4 regions of the Pseudomonas sp. NY15435 genome follow, and region 2 is predicted to be linked to each of the others. Evidence: predicted binding sites of a transcription regulator. Region 2 holds the regulator's gene; each other region holds the start of a gene.
What was found. Region 2 encodes FliA, which starts transcription of late flagellar genes. Its sites were predicted from a motif close to CTAAAGTTTNNNNNNNNNNNGCCGNTAA; they were not measured.
Positions count from the first base shown of each region.

Region 1 (5,308 bases), on a different contig from region 2:
AATACCGACAACATGTCGATCCTGGGCATCACCTTCGACTACGGCCCCTACGCCTTCCTCGACGACTTCGACGCCAACCACATCTGCAACCATTCCGACGACACCGGTCGCTATTCCTTCAGCAACCAGGTGCCCATCGCCCACTGGAATCTCGCCGCGCTCGGCCAGGCGCTGACGCCCTTCGTCGAAGTGGACGACCTGCGCGCCACGCTGGACCTGTTCCTGCCGCTCTACCAGGCGAACTACCTGCACCTGATGCGCCAACGCCTCGGCCTCACCACTGCCGAAGAGGGTGATCTGGAACTGGTGCAGCGCCTGCTGCAGACCATGCAGAAGGGCGCGGTGGACTACTCGCTGTTCTTCCGCCGCCTCGGCGAACAGGCACCCGAGCAAGCACTGGCCGTGGTCCGCGAGGACTTCGTCGACCTCGCCGGTTTCGACGCCTGGACCGCCGACTACCAGGCCCGTGCCGAACGCGAAGGCGGCAGCCAGGACCAACGCCGCGCCCGCATGCACGCGGTCAACCCGCTCTACGTACTGCGCAACTACCTCGCCCAGCAAGCCATCACAGCCGCTGAACAGGGCGACTTCAGCGTGGTGCGTCGTCTGCACGAAGTGCTCAGCAAGCCCTTCGAAGAGCAGCCCGACGCCGAAGTCTTCACCCGCCGCCCGCCGGACTGGGGCAAGCATCTGGAGATCAGTTGCTCGTCCTGAGCCGGTTATAAGCTCAGCGAAAAGCGATCTAGCGGCGCCCCGGCCACATTGCTCCCGGTCATTGACCAGGGCCGGGCGCCGCTCGCATCCTCGGGGCTTTCTGCCACAAGGACGCTCGAACAATGAAACCGGAAACCCTGGCCATCCACGCCGGCTACAGCCCCGACCCGACCACCAAGGCCGTGGCCGTGCCGATCTACCAGACCAGCTCCTACGCCTTCGACGACACCCAGCACGGTGCCGATCTGTTCGACCTGAAGGTCGCCGGCAACATCTACACGCGCATCATGAACCCCACCAACGCGGTGCTGGAGGAGCGCGTGGCCGCGCTGGAAGGCGGTGTGGCAGCACTGGCCGTGGCTTCCGGCATGGCCGCCATCACCTATGCCATCCAGACCGTCGCCGAGGCCGGCGACAATATCGTCTCGGTGGCCAAGCTCTACGGCGGCACCTACAACCTGTTCGCCCACACCCTGCCGCGCTTCGGCATCCAGACCCGCTTCGCGCCGCACGATGACATCGCCGCCCTCGAAGCGCTGATCGACGAGCGCACCAAAGCCGTCTTCTGCGAATCCATCGGCAACCCGGCGGGCAACATCGTCGATCTCCAGGCCCTGGCCGATGCCGCGCACCGCCACGGGGTGCCGCTGATCGTCGACAACACCGTCGCCACGCCGATCCTCTGCCGTCCGTTCGAACACGGCGCGGACGTCGTCGTGCACTCACTGACCAAGTACATCGGCGGCCACGGCACCAGCATCGGCGGCATCGTCGTCGACTCCGGCAAATTCCCCTGGGCCGACAACAAAGAGCGTTTCCCGCTGCTCAACACGCCTGACGCGTCCTACCACGGCGTGACCTACACCGAAGCCTTCGGTCCGGCCGCCTTCATCGGCCGTTGCCGCGTCGTGCCGCTGCGCAACACCGGCGCCGCACTCTCGCCGTTCAACGCCTTCCTCATCCTGCAGGGCCTGGAAACCCTCGCCCTGCGCATGGAGCGCCACTGCGAGAACGCGGTGAAGGTCGCGCAGTACCTGCAGTACCATCCGCAAGTCAGCTGGGTGAAATACGCCGGCCTCGCCGATCATCCCGAGCAGGAACTGGCGTTGCGCTACATGGGCGGCAAGCCCGCGTCGATCCTCTCGTTCGGCATCAAGGGCGGGCAGGAAGCGGGCGCGCGCTTCATCGACGCGCTCAAATTGGTGGTGCGTCTGGTGAACATCGGCGACGCCAAGTCCCTGGCCTGCCACCCGGCCTCCACCACCCACCGCCAGCTCAACGACGAAGAACTGGAGAAGGCCGGCGTGCCGCGCGACATGGTGCGCCTGTCCATCGGCATCGAGCATATCGACGACATCCTCGCCGACCTCGCCCAGGCGCTGGACTCCGCCAGGGCCTGATCCTGTGAAAACCGAATGAGGCGCCAGACCGGCGCCTCATTCGCGCGTCAGCGGACCTCGGCAATATCTCTTTGCCATCATTTTGCAGACGCCGTACCAGGCCTTTCCGTACAATCCCGCCCAGCGCCGACAGCCAGCGCGCCACCATACCGAACGACACGCCAGCGAACAGGGATTCGTCCGCCTTCCCCGCCCCCCGACCTCCGACCCGCCCTAAGGCGCCGGCCGGTGGCCAACTTTTTTCGCCCGTGACCATACGGTTCCGCCCAGACCTGCCGATAGGGTCTTGGCGCGGTCCGCCCGCCTGGCCCCCAACAAGAACAATCTCCGAACGGCCTGACTTCACACAACCTTTCCTGGAGATCGTCAATGAACCGCTGGATTTCCGACTTGAGCGTCAACCTCAAGTTGGCCCTGGGCTTCGGCCTGGTCCTCGCCTTCACCGCCATCCTCGCCATGGTCAGCTGGGTTGGCCTGGGCTCGCTGATCGACCGCAGCAACTGGATGAGCGACATCACTGAGCTGAACTCGCGCCTCACCAAGCTGCGCATCACTCGCCTGCAGTACATGATCGCCGACGGCGCCGAACAGGAAGCCGCCAACGTCATGAGCACCCTCGCCGACTTCAAGGCCCAGCAGCAGAAACTCCGCGCGTCCTTCGTCAGTCCCGAGAACGTGCGCATGCTCGACCAGCTCGGCGGGATCATCGCCGACTACGAAAAGTCCCTGGCCGCCATGCGCGCCGGCTACCAGAGCGCGGGCATCACCCGCCGCACCCTGCAGGACAACGCCGCCCGCGCCAACGAGCTGACCGCGCAGATCCAGCAGGACATCCTCAAGGCGCCGGCCGACGAAGAGCGCGCCACCCGCTTCCAGGCCATCGCCGGCACCCGCGAGGACTTGCTGCAGGCGCGCTATGACGTGCGCGACTACCTCGCCACCGCCCTCACCAGCAACGGCGACGGCGTAACCCGCGGCCTGGACGAAAGCATCGCCGGCTTGCCAGCCCTGGAAAGCGTGCTCGGTGTCGCCGAAGCGCCATACGTTCAGCAGCTCGGTACCGCCCTGCGCACCTACCGCGACGCCGTGCAGACCCTGCGCCAGAACATGGCCGCGATCGTCCAGGCGCGCAAGGAAATGACGACCCAGGGCCAGGACATCGTCAAGATCAGCGAAAATCTCTACCAACTGCAGCTTGATCGCCGCGACGCCGAAAGTGCCAAAGCCCGCAGCCTGCAGACCCTGGTCACCCTGCTTGCACTGGTGCTGGGCAGCATCGCCGCACTGATCATCACCCGCCAGATCACCCGCCCACTGCACGACACCATGGCGGTGGTCGACCGCATCGCCGCTGGCGACCTGTCGCAGACCATCCAGGTCACTCGCCGCGACGAGCTCGGCCGCCTGCAACAGAGCATGCAGCGCATGAGCCAGAGCCTGCGCGAGCTGATCGGCGGCATCCGCGATGGCGTCACCCAGATCGCCAGCGCCGCCGAGGAGCTCTCCGCCGTCACCGAGCAGACCAGCGCCGGCGCCAATACCCAGAAGGTCGAGACCGATCAGGTCGCCACCGCCATGCACGAGATGTCCGCCACCGTGCAGGAAGTCGCGCGCAACGCCGAGCAGGCCTCCCAGGCCGCCTCCGCCGCCGACCATCAGGCCCAGGACGGTGACCGCGTGGTGAACAAGGCCGTGGAGCAGATCGAGCGCCTGGCCGAGGAAGTCGAACGCTCCGCCGAAGCCATGCAGCGCCTGGAGCAGGAGAGCGAGAAGATCGGCAAGGTCATGGACGTGATCAAGTCGGTCGCCGAGCAGACCAACCTGCTGGCCCTCAACGCCGCCATCGAAGCTGCCCGCGCGGGCGAGGCCGGACGCGGATTCGCCGTGGTCGCCGACGAAGTACGCGGCCTGGCCCAGCGCACCCAGCAATCCACCGAAGAGATCGAAGCCCTGGTCGCCGGCCTGCAGAGCGGCACTCGCCAGGTCTCCAGCGTCATGCTCGGCAGCCGCGAGCTCACCGCCAGCAGCGTCGCCCTGAGTCGCCAGGCCGGCGATTCCCTCGGCGAGATCACCCGCACCGTCTCCAACATCCAGGCGATGAACCAGCAGATCGCCACCGCCGCCGAAGAGCAGAGCGCCGTCGCCGAGGAAATCAGCCGCAGCGTGGTGAACGTGCGCGACGTCTCCGAGCAGACGGCCTCCGCCAACGAAGAAGTCGCCGCCTCCAGCGTCGAACTCGCCCGCCTGGGTGGACAGTTGCAAACGCTGGTGAGTCATTTCCGGGTGTAATGCGCATGGGCCGGCGCTCGACGTCGGCCCATCTTCGGAAAAGCATTCAACGTACCGTTGAGATCGGACCTGCGAGGCTCCATCTTTGCTTCATAGCCTCTGGAGCCCCGCCATGTCCGATTCCCTGATCATCCCCTGCCCGAACTGCAACGGCCTCAATCGCGTGCCCGCCGCGCGCCTGGCTGACTCGCCCAGCTGCGGGCGCTGCCAGTCGCCGATCGTGCTGGATACGCCGTTCGACCTCGACGAGGCTGGCTTCGCCGCCCAGGCCAAGGGCGACCTGCCGCTGCTGGTGGACGTCTGGGCCGACTGGTGCGGGCCGTGCAAGGGCTTTGCGCCGGTGTTCGAACAAGCCGCCGCGCGACTGTCAGGCAGGGTGCGACTGGCCAAGCTGGACAGCGACGCCAACCCGAACCTCTCCACCCGCCTGGGGATTCGCTCGATTCCCAGCCTGATCCTGCTGCGCAATGGTCAGGAAGTGGCGCGTCAGAGCGGGGCGATGCCGCTGCCGCAGTTGCTCGACTGGCTGTCCCGCCAGGGCATCTGATCGCGAGCGTTTCGGTCAATCGGTGCGGTCATTGCCAGACCGCACACGCAGGCTAGGCTTGGGCAGAAAAACGGAGTACGCCCATGCCTTCCTACCCCGAAGAGTTCATCCGCCAGCTCACCGAAGAACACATCGCCTTCGTCAAGCGCACCGGCCTCAAGGCCGAGGTGCTGGAACCCGGCCACGTGCGCCTGCGCATGCCGCTCAAGGGCAACGAGAACCACATCCAGAACATGTACGCCGGCGCGCTGTTCACCGTGGCCGAACTGCCCGGTGGTGTGCTGATGCTGACCAGCTTCGACGCGCGGCGTTTCTACCCCATCGTCAAGGAGGCCGGCCTGCGCTTCCTGCGCCCCGC
Region 1 covers NZ_JBLUQA010000013.1:110,346-115,653, forward strand. The annotation lists gene selO (protein adenylyltransferase SelO) at 1-714, shown strand, start outside; gene ACNFH5_RS25560 (bifunctional O-acetylhomoserine aminocarboxypropyltransferase/cysteine synthase) at 837-2,114, shown strand; gene ACNFH5_RS25565 (methyl-accepting chemotaxis protein) at 2,619-4,403, shown strand; gene trxC (thioredoxin TrxC) at 4,516-4,950, shown strand; gene ACNFH5_RS25575 (YiiD C-terminal domain-containing protein) at 5,034-5,308, shown strand, end outside.
Region 1: a site for FliA is predicted at 2,369-2,396, ahead of ACNFH5_RS25565 (methyl-accepting chemotaxis protein). Genes of this name have one in related genera too.

Region 2 (5,308 bases):
CCTTGGCGCGCAGCACGTCCGGGTCCATGCCTTTGCCGTCGTCGGAGATCGACAGCAGGATGTGGTCGCCTTCCTGCTCGGCGGACAGCACCACTTTGCCCGAACGCGACTTGCCGGCGGCCTCGCGCTCGTCAGGGCCTTCGATGCCATGGTCCACCGCGTTGCGCACCAGGTGCACCAGCGGGTCGGCGAGGGCCTCGACCAGGTTCTTGTCCAGGTCGGTCTCTTCGCCGATCAGCTCGAGGTTGATCTCTTTCTTCAGATTGCGCGCCAGATCGCGGACCTGGCGCGGGAAGCGGCCGAAGACCTTCTTGATCGGCTGCATGCGGGTCTTCATGACCGACGACTGCAGGTCGGCGGTGACCACATCGAGGTTGGAGACGGCTTTGGCCATCGCCTCGTCGCCGCTGTTCAGGCCCAGGCGCACCAGGCGGTTACGCACCAGCACCAGTTCGCCGACCATGTTCATGATCTCGTCCAGGCGCGCGGTGTCCACACGGACGGTGGTTTCCGCCTCGTTGGCCGGCTTGTCAGCGGCGGCAGCGGCAGGCTTGGCGGCAGCAGCGGGTTTGGCGGCAGCGGCCGGAGCTGGAGCCGGAGCGGCAGCGGGTTTGGGCGCAGGCGTTGCGGCAGCCGGCTTGGCAGCCGCGGCCGGTTCTTCTTTCGCACCGGTGAACTGGCCTTTGCCATGCAGTTCATCGAGCAGCTTCTCGAATTCGTCGTCGGTGATGTTGTCATCGCCGCTGGCGGCCGGAGCTTCCTCAGGCTTCGTCTGTGCGGCAGCCTCGACGGGAGCGCTGGCTTCTTCCTTCGCGCCAGTGAACTGGCCCTTGCCATGCAACTGGTCCAGCAGTGCTTCGAACTCGTCGTCGCTGATCTCGTCGCCGCCGGCCGGGGTCTCGACAGCGGGGGCCGGCGCCGGCTTGGCGGGCTCCTTGGCGCCAGCGCTGAACTGGCCCTTGCCGTGCAGTTGGTCGAGCAGCGCTTCGAACTCGTCATCGGTGATGTCGTCGCCACCCGCGCCTACCGGCGCGGCCGGCGCATCAGCGGTGGGCTCGAGGGCATCCATCAGTTGCTCGAACTCGGCATCGGTGATGTCGCCATAGGCGGCAGGAGCAGCAGGAGCTTCCTCTACAACCGGCTCAGCAGCCACCGAAGCGGCAACCGGCGCTTCGGCCGGAGCGGCGTTCGGATCAGCCAGTCGTGACAGCGCGGCGAGCAGCTCGGGAGTAGCCGGCGTCGGTTCCTCAGCGTCACGGACCTGCTGGAACATGACGTTGACGGTATCCAGCGCCTGCAGCATCACGTCCATCAGTTCGGCATCCACGCGGCGTTCGCCTTTGCGCAGCATGTCGAAGACGTTCTCGGCGATGTGGCAGCACTCGACCAGCGCGTTCAGCTGGAGGAAGCCCGCCCCACCCTTGACGGTGTGGAACCCACGGAAGATGGCATTGAGCAGGTCCATGTCTTCCGGACGGCTTTCCAGCTCGACCAGTTGTTCGGACAGTAGCTCGAGGATCTCGCCGGCCTCCACCAGGAAGTCCTGGAGGATTTCGTCATCGGCGTCGAAGCTCATTCGGGTGCTCCCTCTACAGCGTCAGCGGACGCTTAAAAACCAAGGCTGGACAACAGATCGTCGACATCGTCCTGACCGGACACGACGTCCTTTCTTGTATCGGCAGCAATCTGCGGACCTTCACCCTTGGACGATCTTTCTTTTTCCACCGCGTCGCGCATGCTCTCGTGGTCATGCTCGATGCCGGCGTAGCGATCGACCTGCCCTGCCATCCAGACCAGCTTCACCAGGTTCGATTCGACCTCGGTCACCAGCTTGGTGACGCGTTTGATCACTTGCCCGGTAAGGTCCTGGAAGTCCTGCGCCAGCAGGATGTCGTTCAGGTGCGCGGAGAGCTTGCGGCTGTCCTGGGCGCTGATGTAGAGGAACTGCTCGACACGCTTGGCGAGGTCGCGGAAGGCTTCGGGACCCAGCTCGCGGCGCATGAAGCGCGACCAGTCTTCCTGCAGTTCCTTGGCCTGGGTCTCGATGTGCATGACCACCGGGGTGCACTCTTCCACCAGGTCCATGGTGCGATTGGCCGCTTTCTCGGTCATCGTCACCACATAGGACAGGCGGTCAGTGGCGTCGGCGATCTGCGAGACTTCCTGGGCGCGGGGCGAGCTGGGGTCGATCTGGAAGTTGACGATGGCGTTGTGCAGCTCACGGGTGAGCTTGCCCACTTCCTGGTAAAGGCCGCGATCGCGCGCCTGGTTGAGCTCGGAGATCAGCTGCACGGCAGTCTGGACTTCGCCGCGTTCGAGGCAGTCGACCAATTCGCGCGCGTGTTTTTTCAGGGTCGACTCGAAGTCACCCGCGGATTCGTTGAAATCCATGACGCCCTCTTGGTCAGCCTCAGCTGCCGACCCGCTCGAAAATCTTCTCGATCTTTTCTTTCAGCACCTGAGCGGTGAAAGGCTTGACCACATAGCCGTTGACCCCGGCCTGGGCCGCTTCGATGATCTGGTCGCGCTTGGCTTCGGCGGTGACCATCAGCACCGGCAGGTGCTTCAGACGCTCGTCGGCGCGGACTGCACGGAGCAGGTCGATGCCGGTCATGCCGGGCATGTTCCAGTCGGTAACGAGGAAATCGAAGTTGCCGCTGTGCAGCATCGGCAGCGCAGTGGTGCCGTCGTCGGCCTCTGCGGTGTTGGTGAACCCCAGGTCCCGCAGGAGGTTCTTGATGATGCGCCTCATCGTGGAAAAGTCGTCCACGATGAGAATTTTCATGTTCTTGTCCAAACCTGCCTCCATCGATACCAAACGCGCCCTGGCGGGCGTGCCGTCAATTCATTGAGCGCCGTGCGCTCTTTGCTGTGGGCGCGTCAAAGGAACGTCACCCAAAAATTCGTAAGCCTATAACTTGCCTAAGGAAAATCCCTTCAGCACTGCCTCTCAGAAGCAGTCGACGCGAAACTACCCGATGCTCAGCGAGCGCGCCACTCCGCCAGACGCGAACGCAGGCGCGCGGCGCACTGGCTGTGCAACTGGCTGACGCGGGACTCGCTGACGCCCAGTACTTCGCCGATCTCCTTGAGGTTGAGTTCCTCGTCGTAGTACAGGGCCAGCACCAGTCGCTCACGCTCGGGCAGCTTGGTGATGGCGTCGGCCAGGGCCGCCTGGAAGCGCTCATCCTCCAGCCCGTGGGACGGCTCGTTGTCGTGGTGCGATGCGTCTTCGGCAAAGCCGCTACCCTGGTCGCCGTCCTGCAACATGTCATCGAAGCTATACAGACGGCTGCCCTGGGTGTCGCTGAGGATGCCGTAATAATCTTCGAGGCTCATATTGAGTTCGGCAGCAACCTCCTGATCTTTAGCGTCACGTCCGGTGCGCGCCTCGACGGCGCGGATGGCGTCACTGACCATGCGGGTGTTGCGGTGGACCGAACGCGGCGCCCAGTCGCCCTTGCGCACCTCATCGAGCATGGCGCCACGGATGCGGATGCCGGCGTAGGTTTCGAAGCTCGCGCCCTTGCCCTGATCGTATTTCTTCGCCGCCTCCAGCAGGCCGATCATGCCGGCCTGCATCAGGTCCTCCACCTGCACGCTGGCCGGCAGGCGGCCGAGCAGGTGGTAGGCGATGCGCTTCACCAGAGGGGCGTGTTTCTGGATCAGCAGTTCCTGGGAGTTGTGCGCCTGTGCCTTGCTGTACATACGCGCTCCGGAGGCCGCGGTCATACGGCCGAACCCGTGGGATGTTGCACCAGGCGCTCGACGAAGAACTCCAGGTGCCCTCGTGGGTTGGCCGGCAGCGGCCAGCTGTCGACCTTCTGCGCCACTGCACGGAAGGCCAGGGAAGCCTTGCTGCGCGGAAACGCCTCATACACCGAACGCTGCTTCTGCACGGCCTTGCGCACCGACTCGTCGTAGGGAATGGCGCCGACGTACTGCAGCGCCACGTCCAGGAAGCGGTCGGTGACCTTGGTCAGCTTGGCGAACAGATTGCGACCTTCCTGAGGGCTGTGGGCCATGTTCGCCAGCACGCGGAATCGGGTCATGCCGTAGTCGCGATTGAGCAGTTTAATCAAAGCGTAGGCATCGGTGATGGACGTGGGTTCATCACAAACGACCAGCAGCACTTCCTGGGCGGCACGGACGAAGCTCACCACCGAATCGCCGATGCCGGCAGCGGTATCCACCACCAGCACATCGATGTTGTCGCTGATATCACTGAAGGCCTGGATCAGGCCGGCGTGCTGCATCGGCGTGAGGTGCACCATGCTCTGGGTGCCCGAGGCCGCCGGGACGATGCGGATGCCGCCGGGCCCCTGGAGGATCACGTCGCGCAGGTCGCATTCGCCTTCGATCACGTCGGCCAGCGTCCGCTTGGGCGACAGGCCCAGCAGCACGTCAACGTTGGCCAGGCCCAGGTCGGCGTCCAGCAGCATGACGCGGCGGCCGAGATCGGCCAGCGCCAGCGACAGGTTCACTGACACGTTGGTCTTGCCTACGCCACCCTTGCCACCAGTGACCGCGATTACCTGAACGGGATGCATACCCATATCAATACCTTGTCTCGTCGTTCGACCGTCACGCTTCTGGCGTTTCGGCTAATCCGGTTGCAGTGCTCTACCGCCTCCGGCGCTCGCGGATCGTCTAACAGAGCATCCGCATCGCTTGGGCGGCCCAAGCGGCCACCCCACGCCCCACACGGGGCTCACAATCTTCAGCTGGCGCGACGCACCGGCTGTTGGTAAAGACCGGCGAACATGTCCGCCATGGCGTCTTCGCAGGGCTCTTCGGGCGACTGCAGGCTCACCGCACGACTCACCAACTGGTGCGCGCGTGCCACATGCAGGTCATCCGGGATCTTCGGCCCGTCAGCCAGATAGGCTACCGGGAGATGCTGGCTGATAGCCAGAGCCAGAGCTTCGCCGAGGCTTCCCGCTTCGTCCAGTTTGGTCAGGATGCACCCGGCCAGCCCACAGGAACGATAGTTCTGCCAGGCGGACTTGAGCACCTGACTCTGGCTGGTCGCGGCCAGCACGAGGTAATTCTTCACGTTCAGGCTCAGCGACGACAGCGCTTCGAGCTGCATGCGCAGCGCCGGATCGTTGGCCGGCAGGCCGGCGGTGTCGATCAGCACCAGGCGCTTGCGCGCCAGCGGCGCCATGGCCTGGATCAGCGACTGGCCCGGATCGACCAGGGTCACCGGCACATTGAGGATACGGCCGAGAGTCTTGATCTGCTCCTGGGCGCCGATGCGGAAGCTGTCCATGGACACCAGGGCAATGCTCTGCGCGCCATATTTCAG
Region 2 covers NZ_JBLUQA010000003.1:182,595-187,902, forward strand. The annotation lists gene ACNFH5_RS08085 (chemotaxis protein CheA) at 1-1,576, opposite strand, end outside; gene ACNFH5_RS08090 (protein phosphatase CheZ) at 1,609-2,391, opposite strand; gene ACNFH5_RS08095 (chemotaxis response regulator CheY) at 2,411-2,785, opposite strand; gene fliA (RNA polymerase sigma factor FliA) at 2,983-3,732, opposite strand; gene fleN (flagellar synthesis regulator FleN) at 3,729-4,556, opposite strand; gene flhF (flagellar biosynthesis protein FlhF) at 4,721-5,308, opposite strand, start outside.

Region 3 (5,308 bases), on a different contig from region 2:
TCAAGATGGCTGGTGGCGTTGGCGCGCCAGCCCATCAGGTGCAGAAAGCGTTTCATGGCAGGGAGCTGGCACGATGAGGCGAAAAGCAGTGGCGGGCGACTCGTTGGCCACCCGCCTTATGGAGGGCGGGCCTTAGCCCTGGCGCGCACCACCCAGGCGCTCGCCCATGCGCACGGCGCTGGTGGCGGCGAGGTTTTCCGCCCAACTTACTTGCTCCGGCCCGAACAGCACGATGGCGGTGGAGCCCAGCTTGAAGCGGCCCAGCTCGGCGCCTTTCTCCAGGTGGATCGGCGCACGGGAGGCTTCGTCGTAGGAGAAGGACTTCAGCTCACGCTTGGGTGGAGTCACCAGGCCGGCCCACACGGTTTCGATGGAGGCGACGATCATCGCGCCAACCAGCACGACGGCCATCGGCCCGCGCTCGGTGTCGAAGATGCAGACCACGCGCTCGTTGCGGGCGAACAGCTCCGGCACCTGCTCGGCGGTCAACTGGTTCACCGAGAACAGGCGGCCCGGCACGTAGACCATCTCGCGCAGGGTGCCGGCCAGCGGCATGTGCACGCGGTGGTAGTCCTTGGGCGACAGGTAGACGGTGGCGAACTCGCCGCCCATGAAGGGCGCGGCGCGCTCGGCGTCGCCGCCCAGCAGCTCCATCAGGCTGTAGCTGTGGCCCTTGGCCTGGAATACACGGCCATGCTCGATCGGGCCGAGCTGGCTGATGGCGCCGTCGGCGGGGCAGAGCACCGCGTCGGCGGTTTCGTCCAGCGGACGAGCACCGTCTTTCAGGGCGCGGGTGAAGAAGGCGTTGAAGTGCTCATAGGCACGCAGGTCCTCGACCTGGGCTTCGCGCATGTCCACCCGGTAACGGCGGGCGAACCAGGGAATCAGGCGGTCCTTGAACCAGGGCGCGCGGCATTCCGCGGCGCAGCCGATCAGGCGCGACAGCAGGTGATGCGGCAGCAGGTACTGGGCGAGGATGAACAGACGATCTTTGAACGACATTCCTTAAACCTCTACGGGGGTGTCGGGATGGTTGCCCCATTCCGACCAGGAACCGGCATAGCCCTTGACCCGCGGATAGCCGAGGGCCTTGGCCACCAGGTAGGTGAAGCCGGAACGATGGTGGGTCTGGCAGTGGGTGATCACTTCCTTGTCCTTGGTGATGCCCAGGTCCTGGAGGATCTGCGGCATATCGGTACGGATGCGCAGGGCGCGGGCCGGGTCCATGCCGGCGGTCCATTCGAAATTGACGGCGCCGGGCACATGGCCGGCCTTGGCGGCGAGGACTTTCTGGCCGCTGTACTCGCTGGGGTTGCGCGCGTCCCAGATGGCCAGGTCGGCGGCGCCGAGGCGGCTCTGCAGGTATTCGCGGGTGGCGGTGGGTTCGTCGTGCAGGGTCAGCGGCAGCGGGCCGCCGGCCGGTGCCGGGACGTCTTCGGAGAGCGGTAGGTTGTCCGCGAGCCAGGCGTGCAGGCCGCCATCGACGTAGTGGTACTTGTCGTGGCCGATCACGTCCAGCAACCAGATGAAGCGGCCGGCCCAGCCGCCGCCTTCGTCGTCGTAGACCACATAGACAGCATCGGGGTTGTGGCCCAGTTCGCCGAACAGTGCTTCCAGGTCGGCCTTGGCCGGCAGCAGGCCCGGAGCCGGTGTGCCACCCAATTGGGTACGCGCGGGGGCGACGAAACGGGCGCCGGGGATGTGGCCCTGGGCGTAGCGTGCGGCGCTGGTCAGGTCGACCAGGATCAGCTCGGGGGCGTCGAGGCGGCTGGCGAGGTCAGCCGGTTCGATCACCAGGGGCAGGGCGGAGAAGGCGGACATGACGGAGACTCCCGGCGGAAAAGGTGGGGGAGGCAAGGCGAGCAGGCGCCTTGGGCTACCCCGTGAGAAGCTGTCCACTGTCTGCCTGAGCTGCGCTCGGCGAGACGTTGAACGGGTTCTGAGGGCGGTTAGTTTAAAGGGGAGACGGCGGGGCGCAAACCTTTCGCGGATCAGGAACCCCGCGCCATCTGCTTCACCGCGTGCTCGATGCACTGCACGGTGCGGCCGAAGGCTTGAGCGTGCAAGTCAGCCAGCGGCTGTCCATGACGGTCGGAGACGACCAGCATGACCACTCGCGCGCCGTTGCCCAGCGAGCGCAGCAGCAGATGTTCGCTGGGCAGCAGCGCCTTCAGCGAGCCGGGTATCAGTGCCGAGAACTCGGCCATGTTGGCCGGGCTCAGGCGCAGTTGCCCGGGTTGTCGCAGGAGTTTGCGCAGCACCGGGCTGGCGGCGACTTCCAGCTTGAAGTCGCCAATCTCGCCGTCCAGGCCGAAGTGCCGGCGCGCCTGCAACCAACTGCCGCCCTTGTCGGCCAGCAGGATCATCCCGCGTTGCAGCCCGCAGGCTTGCAGCGCAGCGGTGGCGCAGTCGAGCAATTGCACGGCGTTGCCGAAGGGGCTGGGCGTCTGCATCAGGCGGGTGCAGTGCTGGCGCCATTCGGCGAGGGTGTCCGGTGCCTTGGCCGGTTCCTCGGCCTTCGGCCCGTTGAGCCAGCGGCGCGCATCCCAGGGCCACAGCAGCGCCTCGGCGGGGTGCCAGAGGAGTGGGCGGGCATGGCGGCGGGCGCTCTGCGCGGCGAGGCCGTGGACGGTCTGTTGCAGTTCCTCCAGCGGCATCTGCAGATAAAGGCTGGTCAGGCGCTGCCAGCGCAGCATGTGCACGCCGCCCCAGGACTGATGCGCGGCCATGGCCAGACTGTTGGCCAGCAGGATGGTGTTGGCCGGTCGGGTCAGCCAGCGTTGCAATTCCGGGTCGGCGTCCAGGCGTTGTTGCTGGCCGAGCGGTTCGTGTTCGGTGTGGGCAACGTGCAGCGCGCGTACCAGCAGACGCTTGTCGTCACTGAGCAGGGCGTAGCCCTGGCCGACCCAATCCGGCAGCCGCCAGCTGTCGGCCAGCGCGCGGCACAGCGGCAGCAGGCGAGTGCCGAGCAGTTCCTCTTCGACTTCGCTGCTGCAGCGGCCCAGGCCGTAGACCTGGCGCTGCCAGCTTTCCATCAGTTCCGGTCTGGCGCTGGCCAGTGCCCACAGCGGGGCGAGGGTGAACAGGCTGCCCCAGTGGATTTCCTGCCACAGCCGCGCCAGGCGGTTGGCGAACAGGCCGCTGGCCTGCTGCATGGCATGGCGGCTGATCAGCAGCAATTGGCTCAGGGCGCGGGGCATCTGCGCTTCGGGCATCGCCGGCAGGCTGTCGAGCAATTGGGTGACGCGGGTCAGGCCCAGGCGGTTAAGGGCGACTTCCAGACTTTCCGCCGGATTGCTCCGAGCGCTCTCGGCGCGGTTGGCCTCGCGCAGGATGGCGAAGGCCAGGGTTGGCGCGTCCTGCAGCAGTTCGGCGATGTCGCGGATCGAGCGGCGGCTGTCGTTCAGCGCGCGGCGAATATCATCGCGCTGCTCCAGCGGAACCGGCAAAGGCAGATTTTCCAGCTGCGTGAGCCAGGCCTTGAGACGCTCTGGATGAAGCATTTGCTTTGACATGCGTAAGGCGCCGAACTGGTTTTTAGTGTTTTCGGCCTATAGTCTTGCCCGAAATCTCCGATAACAACAGGGAGGCGGGAATCATGCCTCCTTTCTGTTCACAGTTTCAGTCCGGTCCCCATGGCAAAAATCATCGGCATCATCGTCATTCTGGGTAGCGTGCTCGGCGGCTACATGCTCTCCGGCGGCAAGATCGCGGCCATCATCCAGCCGTTCGAAGTGCTGATCATCGGCGGCGCCGCGCTGGGCGCGTTCCTCCAGGCCAACCCTGGCAGCACCTTCATGACCGTGCTGAAGAAGGCGCCGAAGATGTTCGGCAACCGCTTCACCCACACCTTCTACCTGGAAGTGCTGGGCATGCTCTACGAAGTGCTCAACAAGAGCCGCCGCGAAGGCATGATGGCCATCGAGGCCGATGTCGAGGATCCGGCTGCCAGCCCGATCTTCAGCAAGTACCCGGCGGTGCTCAAGGACGAACGCATGACCGCGTACGTCTGCGACTACCTGCGCATCATGTCCTCCGGCAACATGGCGCCCCACGAACTCGAGGGCCTGTTCGACATGGAACTGGGCAGCCTCAAGGAAGACTTCGAACATCCGTCCCACGCCGTGACCCGCGTCGCCGACGCCCTGCCGGGCTTCGGTATCGTCGCCGCGGTGCTGGGCATCGTGATCACCATGGCCCTGCTCGGTCAGGGCAGCCAGGCCGAGATCGGCCACCATGTCGCCGCGGCGCTGGTGGGTACCTTCCTCGGTATTCTCGCCGCCTACGGTTTCGTCGGCCCGCTGGCCAACGCCCTGGAGCACGACGCCAAGGAAGAGCTGAATCTCTACGAAGCGATCAAGGCCTGCCTGGTGGCGTCCGCCTCCGGCATGCCACCGTCGCTGGCCGTCGAATTCGGCCGCAAGGTGCTGCTGCCGGCACACCGTCCCAGCTTCAGTGAGCTGGAACAGGCGGTACGTGGGCGCTAAGCATGGATAACAACCAGCCGATCATCGTCAAGCGCATCAAGCGCTATGCCGCTGGCCACCATGGCGGTGGCTGGAAGATCGCCTTCGCCGACTTCGCCACCGCCATGATGGCGTTCTTCCTGGTGCTCTGGCTGCTGTCCTCGGCCACGCCGGAGCAGAAGAAGGCCATCTCCGGCTACTTCCAGGACCCGATCGGTTTTACCGAGAGCGCCAGCCCCTACGTCATTGACCTGGGCGGCACGCCGACGCCGGCGCCGGACAAGACGCTGAACCCGCAGATCCAGGCCCAGCCGGACGCCGACGAGACGCGCATCAATCCGGACGAGAACGCCAAGATTACCGAGCAGCAGGCTCAGGACGTCGCCGAGCAGGTGGAAAAGGAGCGTCTGGAGCTGCTGCTGCAGGAATTGCAGAACAAGGTCGACGAGAACCCGACCCTGAAGCGCTTCAAGGACCAGATTCTCTTCGAGATCACCCAGGACGGCCTGCGCATCCAGATCGTCGACTCGGACAACCGGCCGATGTTCGACCTGGGCAGTGCGCGTTTGCAGTCGTACTTCGAGGACATCCTGCTGGCGCTGGCCGAGACCATCAAGCAGGTGCCGAACAAGATCAGCATCAGCGGCCACACCGACGCCAAGCCCTACGCCGGCAACGGCGATTTCGGCAACTGGGAGCTTTCGGCCAACCGCGCCAACGCCGCGCGTCGCGCGCTGGAAGCCGGTGGCTACCCGGAAGACCAGATCGCCCGCGTGGTGGGCTACGCCTCGTCCGCGCTGTTCGACCGCGACCAGCCGCTCAACCCGGTGAACCGCCGCATT
Region 3 covers NZ_JBLUQA010000013.1:18,891-24,198, reverse strand. The annotation lists gene ACNFH5_RS25240 (HPP family protein) at 1-56, opposite strand, end outside; gene asd (archaetidylserine decarboxylase) at 133-1,002, opposite strand; gene rhdA (thiosulfate sulfurtransferase) at 1,006-1,821, opposite strand; gene ACNFH5_RS25225 (HDOD domain-containing protein) at 1,992-3,515, opposite strand; gene motA (flagellar motor stator protein MotA) at 3,636-4,487, shown strand; gene motB (flagellar motor protein MotB) at 4,490-5,308, shown strand, end outside.
Region 3: a site for FliA is predicted at 3,552-3,579, ahead of motA (flagellar motor stator protein MotA). Genes of this name have one in related genera too.

Region 4 (5,308 bases), on a different contig from region 2:
TGGCCCGTGGAACGCCGAGCGACTGGCCGGCGCCGAACTGCTGCACCCCACGCCGGACCGCCGTGACTGGCGGCGTTGGTTGCAGCGCATGGACCTGGGCGAGCAGGTTTCGCTCAAGGGTGGGCAGGTATTCGACACCCTCGAACTGGGCATCGTGGCTGCGACCCGTGGCTATGGAGTTTCCATCGGCGACCTGGTGATGGTCGCCGAAGATGCCAACCAGGGCCGCCTGGCACTGCCATGGCCTAGCGCGGTGGCCAGCGGCGAGAGCTACTACCTGGTCTGGCCTCGCGCCCGCCGACATCAGGAACGGCTGCGGCGGCTGCGTGATTTCCTGCAGGCCGAGATGCAGGCCATGCAGATGCCGCCGGTGGAGTACTTCGAATGAGTCGTCGCTGTGGATAAGCTGTCAGCCACTGCCTTTGCCTGGAATGCCATGAACGCCCTCGATCGCCTCATCCAGCTCGCCGGCCTGCGCGGCAGCCTCGACCTGCGTTGCCGGTTCCTCGGCGACTGGGCGCTGGACCACGAGCCGTTGCCGGCCGGCACTGCGCAGTACCACGTGGTGCTGTCCGGCAGCTGCCGGATGGAAATGCCGGACGGGCAAGCCCTGGACCTCAAGGCAGGTGAAGTACTGGTCCTTCCCGATGGTGCAGCCCACCTGTTGCGCAGCCACGGCACGCGGGTGGCCGCGCAGGCGCCGGAAGTCCACGAGGAGGGTTTGTTGCCGGTCCATCGTCTGGGTGCGGGCGAAGGTGAGCTGGACATGCTCTGCGGGAGCTTCCATTACCAACCTGGCTCGCTGTTGATGGCGGCCCTGCCGGCGTTCGTGAAGGTGTCTTGCCAGGACAATGGCCTGGGCGACTCCGTGGCCGCGCTGGTCGCCCTGCTGCGCGCCGAAGCGGACGGCAACCAGGCTGGCGCGCGCTTTCTGGTGGATGCGCTGTCTTCGGCGCTGTTCACCCTGATCCTGCGCGTCCACCTGCGCGATCACGCCCCCGCCAGTGGCACCCTGGCGCTGCTCAGCGCCAAGCGCCTGGGCCGCGCCTGGCAGGCGATGCTGGAGGAGCCCGCCCGTGAATGGACCATCGAAGCGCTGGCCGAACGGGCGAACATGTCCCGCGCCACCTTCGCGCGCCAGTTCGCCCAGGTCGCCGGCGAATCGCCCTGGGTTCTGCTGACCCGTGTGCGCATGGAACTGGCGCACCGCCTGCTGAGCGACTCGCAGCTGAGCCTGACCGATATCGCCGCCCAGGTCGGCTACCAGTCCCAGGCGTCCTTCACCCGGAAATTCAAGGAAACCTACGGCGACGCCCCCGGCCGCCTGCGGCGTGCCGTGAACTAGACCAGTCGTCGCTGCTGGAAAACCCACGTGGCGCGGATGGATACGTCCTGCCGCCTTCGCGACGATTCACGTCGCTGCCGTCGCAGAGCTGAAACAGCGCTTTGCTAGGGTCATTGCTGGACTAGTCCAGTGAAGGCCCGCCATGGGCCTTCCCCATACCCACAAGACCACTCGGGGGAATTCCATGAAGCCCATGCGCACCTTGCTCGCCGGCCTGATCCTGGCCGGCCTCGCCAGCACCTCTTTCGCCGCCACCGAACTGAAGCACTGGCCGGCGCCCGCCGCCAAGCAGCTCGACGCCCTGATCGCCGCCAATGCCAACAAGGGCGCCTTCGCGGTCTTCGACATGGACAACACCAGCTACCGCTACGACCTCGAGGAATCGCTGCTGCCCTTCCTGGAAATGAAAGGCGTGCTGACCCGCGAGAAGCTCGACCCCTCGCTCAAGCTCATCCCCTTCAAGGACGTCAACGGCCACAAGGAAAGCCTCAACAGCTACTACTACCGCCTCTGCGAACTCGACGACCTGGTCTGCTACCCCTGGGTCGCCCAGGTGTTCTCCGGCCTCACCCTCAAGGAGCTCAAGGGCTACGTCGACGAGCTGATGGCCTACGGCAAGCCGGTGCCCAGCACCTACTACGAAGGCGACGTGGTCAAGACTATCGAGATCAACCCGCCCAAGGTCTTCACCGGGCAGACCGAGCTGTACAACAAGCTGATGGAGAACGGCATCGAGGTCTACGTGATGACCGCGGCCCATGAGGAGCTGGTGCGCATGGTCGCCAGCGATCCCAAGTACGGCTACAACGTGAAGCCCGAAAACGTCATCGGTGTCACCACGCTGCTCAAGGACCGCCAGAGCGGCGCCCTGACCACTGCGCGCAAGCAGATCGCCGAAGGTAAATACGATCCCAAGGCCAACGAGGGCCTGGAAATCACCCCCTACCTGTGGACGCCGGCAACCTGGATGGCCGGCAAGCAGGCGGCCATCCTCACCTACATCGACCAGTGGAAGAAGCCCATCCTGGTCGGCGGCGATACCCCCAGCAGCGACGGCTACATGCTGTTCAACGGTACCGCCGAGAACGGCGTGCACCTGTGGATCAACCGCAAGGCCAAGTACATGGACCAGCTCAACGGCATGATCAAGAAGAATGCCGAGGCCCAGGCCAAGCTCGGCCAGCCGGTGACCGCCGACAAGAACTGGGTGATCGTCACCCCCGAAGAGATCCAGTAAGCGCGTAGCGCTCTACGTAGGAGCGGACTCCGTCCGCGATAGGTTCGCATCGCGCCGGACCTTATCGCGGACAAAGTCCGCTCCTACGCCAATCTCCACCTGTAGGAGCGAGCTTGCTCGCGAACCGCCCGGCGCAGGTCCTGCTTCAAAGGGAGGCGTCGCTGATCCGTCTGGAACCCCCGTACCACGCTATTTCCGGGTGAAGAACTCAAGTATTTTTCCGGCCCGCCGATAGCCACGGTAGCCAGGTGTACAACACCGGCATTCCCCTCGAACCGAAGCGGGCCGCTCCCACACCACGGGCGACGGCTTGCCGTTGCGTGCAGAACCCGAAATATGAACCAGCCCCGATCCCGCATCGCCCTGCAGTTGGCGATGGCATTGGCCGTGCTCCTGATCCTGTTGATCAGCGGTAGCACGCTGTTTGCCTTGCGCTCGCTAGACAGCGCTACCCTGACCACCCGCGAAGAACACCTCGCCAGCGAGGCGCGCCTGTTGGCGGACCAGCTGGAAACCTTCCACGGCACCCTGCGCGAGAGCACCCAGCGCCTCGCCGGCCTGTTCGAGCAACGCTTCGCCGCCGGCCTGAAAGCGCACGCTGACGAGCGCGTGCCGGTTGCTGCGCTGCAAGCCCCGGCGCTGTACCTGGGCGACACTCGCCTGAATGGCGACTTCACCCTGGTCGACGAATTCCGCCAGCTCACCGCCGGGGTCGCCACCGTCTTCGTGCGCGACGGCGACGACTTCGTGCGCATCACCACCTCGCTGATGAAGCAGGACGGCAGCCGCGCCATGGGCACCGTGCTCGATCACAACAGCCCGGCCTACCCGCTGCTGCTGCGCGGAGAGAGCTACGTCGGCCGCGCACTGCTGTTCGACCGCTTCTACATGACCCAGTACACCCCGGTGCGCGATGCCGGCGGACGGGTGATCGCCGTGCTGTTCGTCGGCTTCGATTACACCGATGCGCAGAAGCGCCAGTTCGACAACCTGGGTCGTTTCCGCCTCGGCCAGGGCGGCTCTCTGGCGTTGCTGGATGAACAACACCATTGGCTGGTGCCGCCGGCCGGCGCGCGCAACCCCGAGCGCGCTGCCGACAGCCTTGCCAAGTTGCTGGACCACCCCGGCCGCGGCCGCTTCTGGAGCGACGGCCAGGACGACTTCTACAGCGTGGCGCAGCCTTTCGCCGGCGGCCCCTGGAGCGTCGTTGCAAGCATGCCGAAGGAGGAGATCCGCGCGGTGACCTGGCGTGTCGGCGGCCAACTGGCCATGGGCAGCCTGATCGCCATGCTGTTGGCGGTCATTGCTACTACCTGGCTGCTGCGCCGCCGCCTGCGCCCGCTGGGCGACCTGGTGCGCCAGGCCCATGCGCTGGGCGCCGGCGACCTGGGGGCGCGCCTGTCCGTTGCCAGCCGTGACGAGATCGGCGACCTGGCGCGCAGCTTCAACCAGATGGGCGAGGCGCTCTCCCGCATGGTCTCACGGGTGCGCGGCGCGGCGGAGGAAGTGGGGCATTGCTCGCGTTCGTTGTCGGGCCTTTCCAGCGGCGCGTATGCCGGTATGGAGCAGCAGTCCGGCGAAATCAACAGCATGGCTGGTGCGGTGGAGGAGTTCAGCGCCACCTCGATGGATATCGCCGACAACATGCGCAGCACCGAGCGTATGGCGAGCGAGAACACCCGGCAGACCCACATCGGCCTGCAGTCGATGGACGATGCTTCGGCCTCGCTGGCACAGATCGCTGGTGCGCTGCAGCAGACCGTGGAGCGAGTGAACCGCCTCGGCGCACGCTCCCAGGAGATCGGCAGCATCGTCGGCGTGATCACTTCGATTGCCGAGCAGACCAATCTGCTGGCGCTCAACGCCGCCATCGAGGCCGCCCGTGCGGGCGAGCAGGGGCGTGGGTTCGCCGTGGTTGCCGATGAAGTGCGCAGCCTGGCGGCGCGCACTCAGGCCGCTACCACGGAAATCTCGCAGATGATCGGCGCCATCCAGCAGGAAACCGGCAGCGCCACCGAGACCATCGAGCAGGGCAGCCAGCTGATGCAGCATGGGCTGGCATTGAACGAGAAGGTCGCCGCCGCGCTGGCGGAAATCTCCCAGCAAAGCAGCGCGGCCGGCGAACAGTTCGCCGCCATCACGACGGCAACCCAGGAGCAGAGCCGCACGGCGACCCTGCTCAGCAGCAACCTGCAGGGCATCGCCCAGGCCAACAGCGAACAGCGTCAGGTGGTGGCCGATCTGGCGCAGACCGTGCGCGAACTGGACAGCCTGGCGGCCGGCCTGCGCGACGAGGTCGGGCGCTTCCGCTGAAACGCCGGGCGGGTCAGTCCTTGAACTGGCCCAGCCCGTACTCCAGGCTGGCGGCGGACAGCTCGCCCATCTGGCTGTGCTTCAGGCGCCCCTGGGCGTCGTAGAACAGTGTGGTGGGCATGCCGTAGGAGCCGGTGAGCTGGCCCAGGCGGTTGCCGCTGTCGAGCAGCACCGCCGCCTCGCTCAGCCCCTGCTCGCGGAGGAAGCGCTGCACGGCTTCGGCATTCTCGCCCTGGTTCACCAGCAGGAAGCGCACATCACTGCGCTGTTTCTGCGCGGCTTCCAGCACCGGCATCTCGCGCCGGCACGGCGGGCACCAGGTGGCCCAGAGGTTGACCACCATGGGCCGACCATCCAGCGCGCGCAGGTCCACGGCGGCGCCGCGCAGGTCCATCACCGTGAGTTCGGGAATC
Region 4 covers NZ_JBLUQA010000008.1:67,583-72,890, forward strand. The annotation lists gene ACNFH5_RS19635 (LysR substrate-binding domain-containing protein) at 1-388, shown strand, start outside; gene ACNFH5_RS19640 (AraC family transcriptional regulator) at 437-1,345, shown strand; gene ACNFH5_RS19645 (haloacid dehalogenase-like hydrolase) at 1,530-2,582, shown strand; gene ACNFH5_RS19650 (methyl-accepting chemotaxis protein) at 2,919-4,895, shown strand; gene ACNFH5_RS19655 (prolipoprotein diacylglyceryl transferase family protein) at 4,909-5,308, opposite strand, start outside.
Region 4: a site for FliA is predicted at 2,790-2,817, ahead of ACNFH5_RS19650 (methyl-accepting chemotaxis protein). Genes of this name have one in related genera too.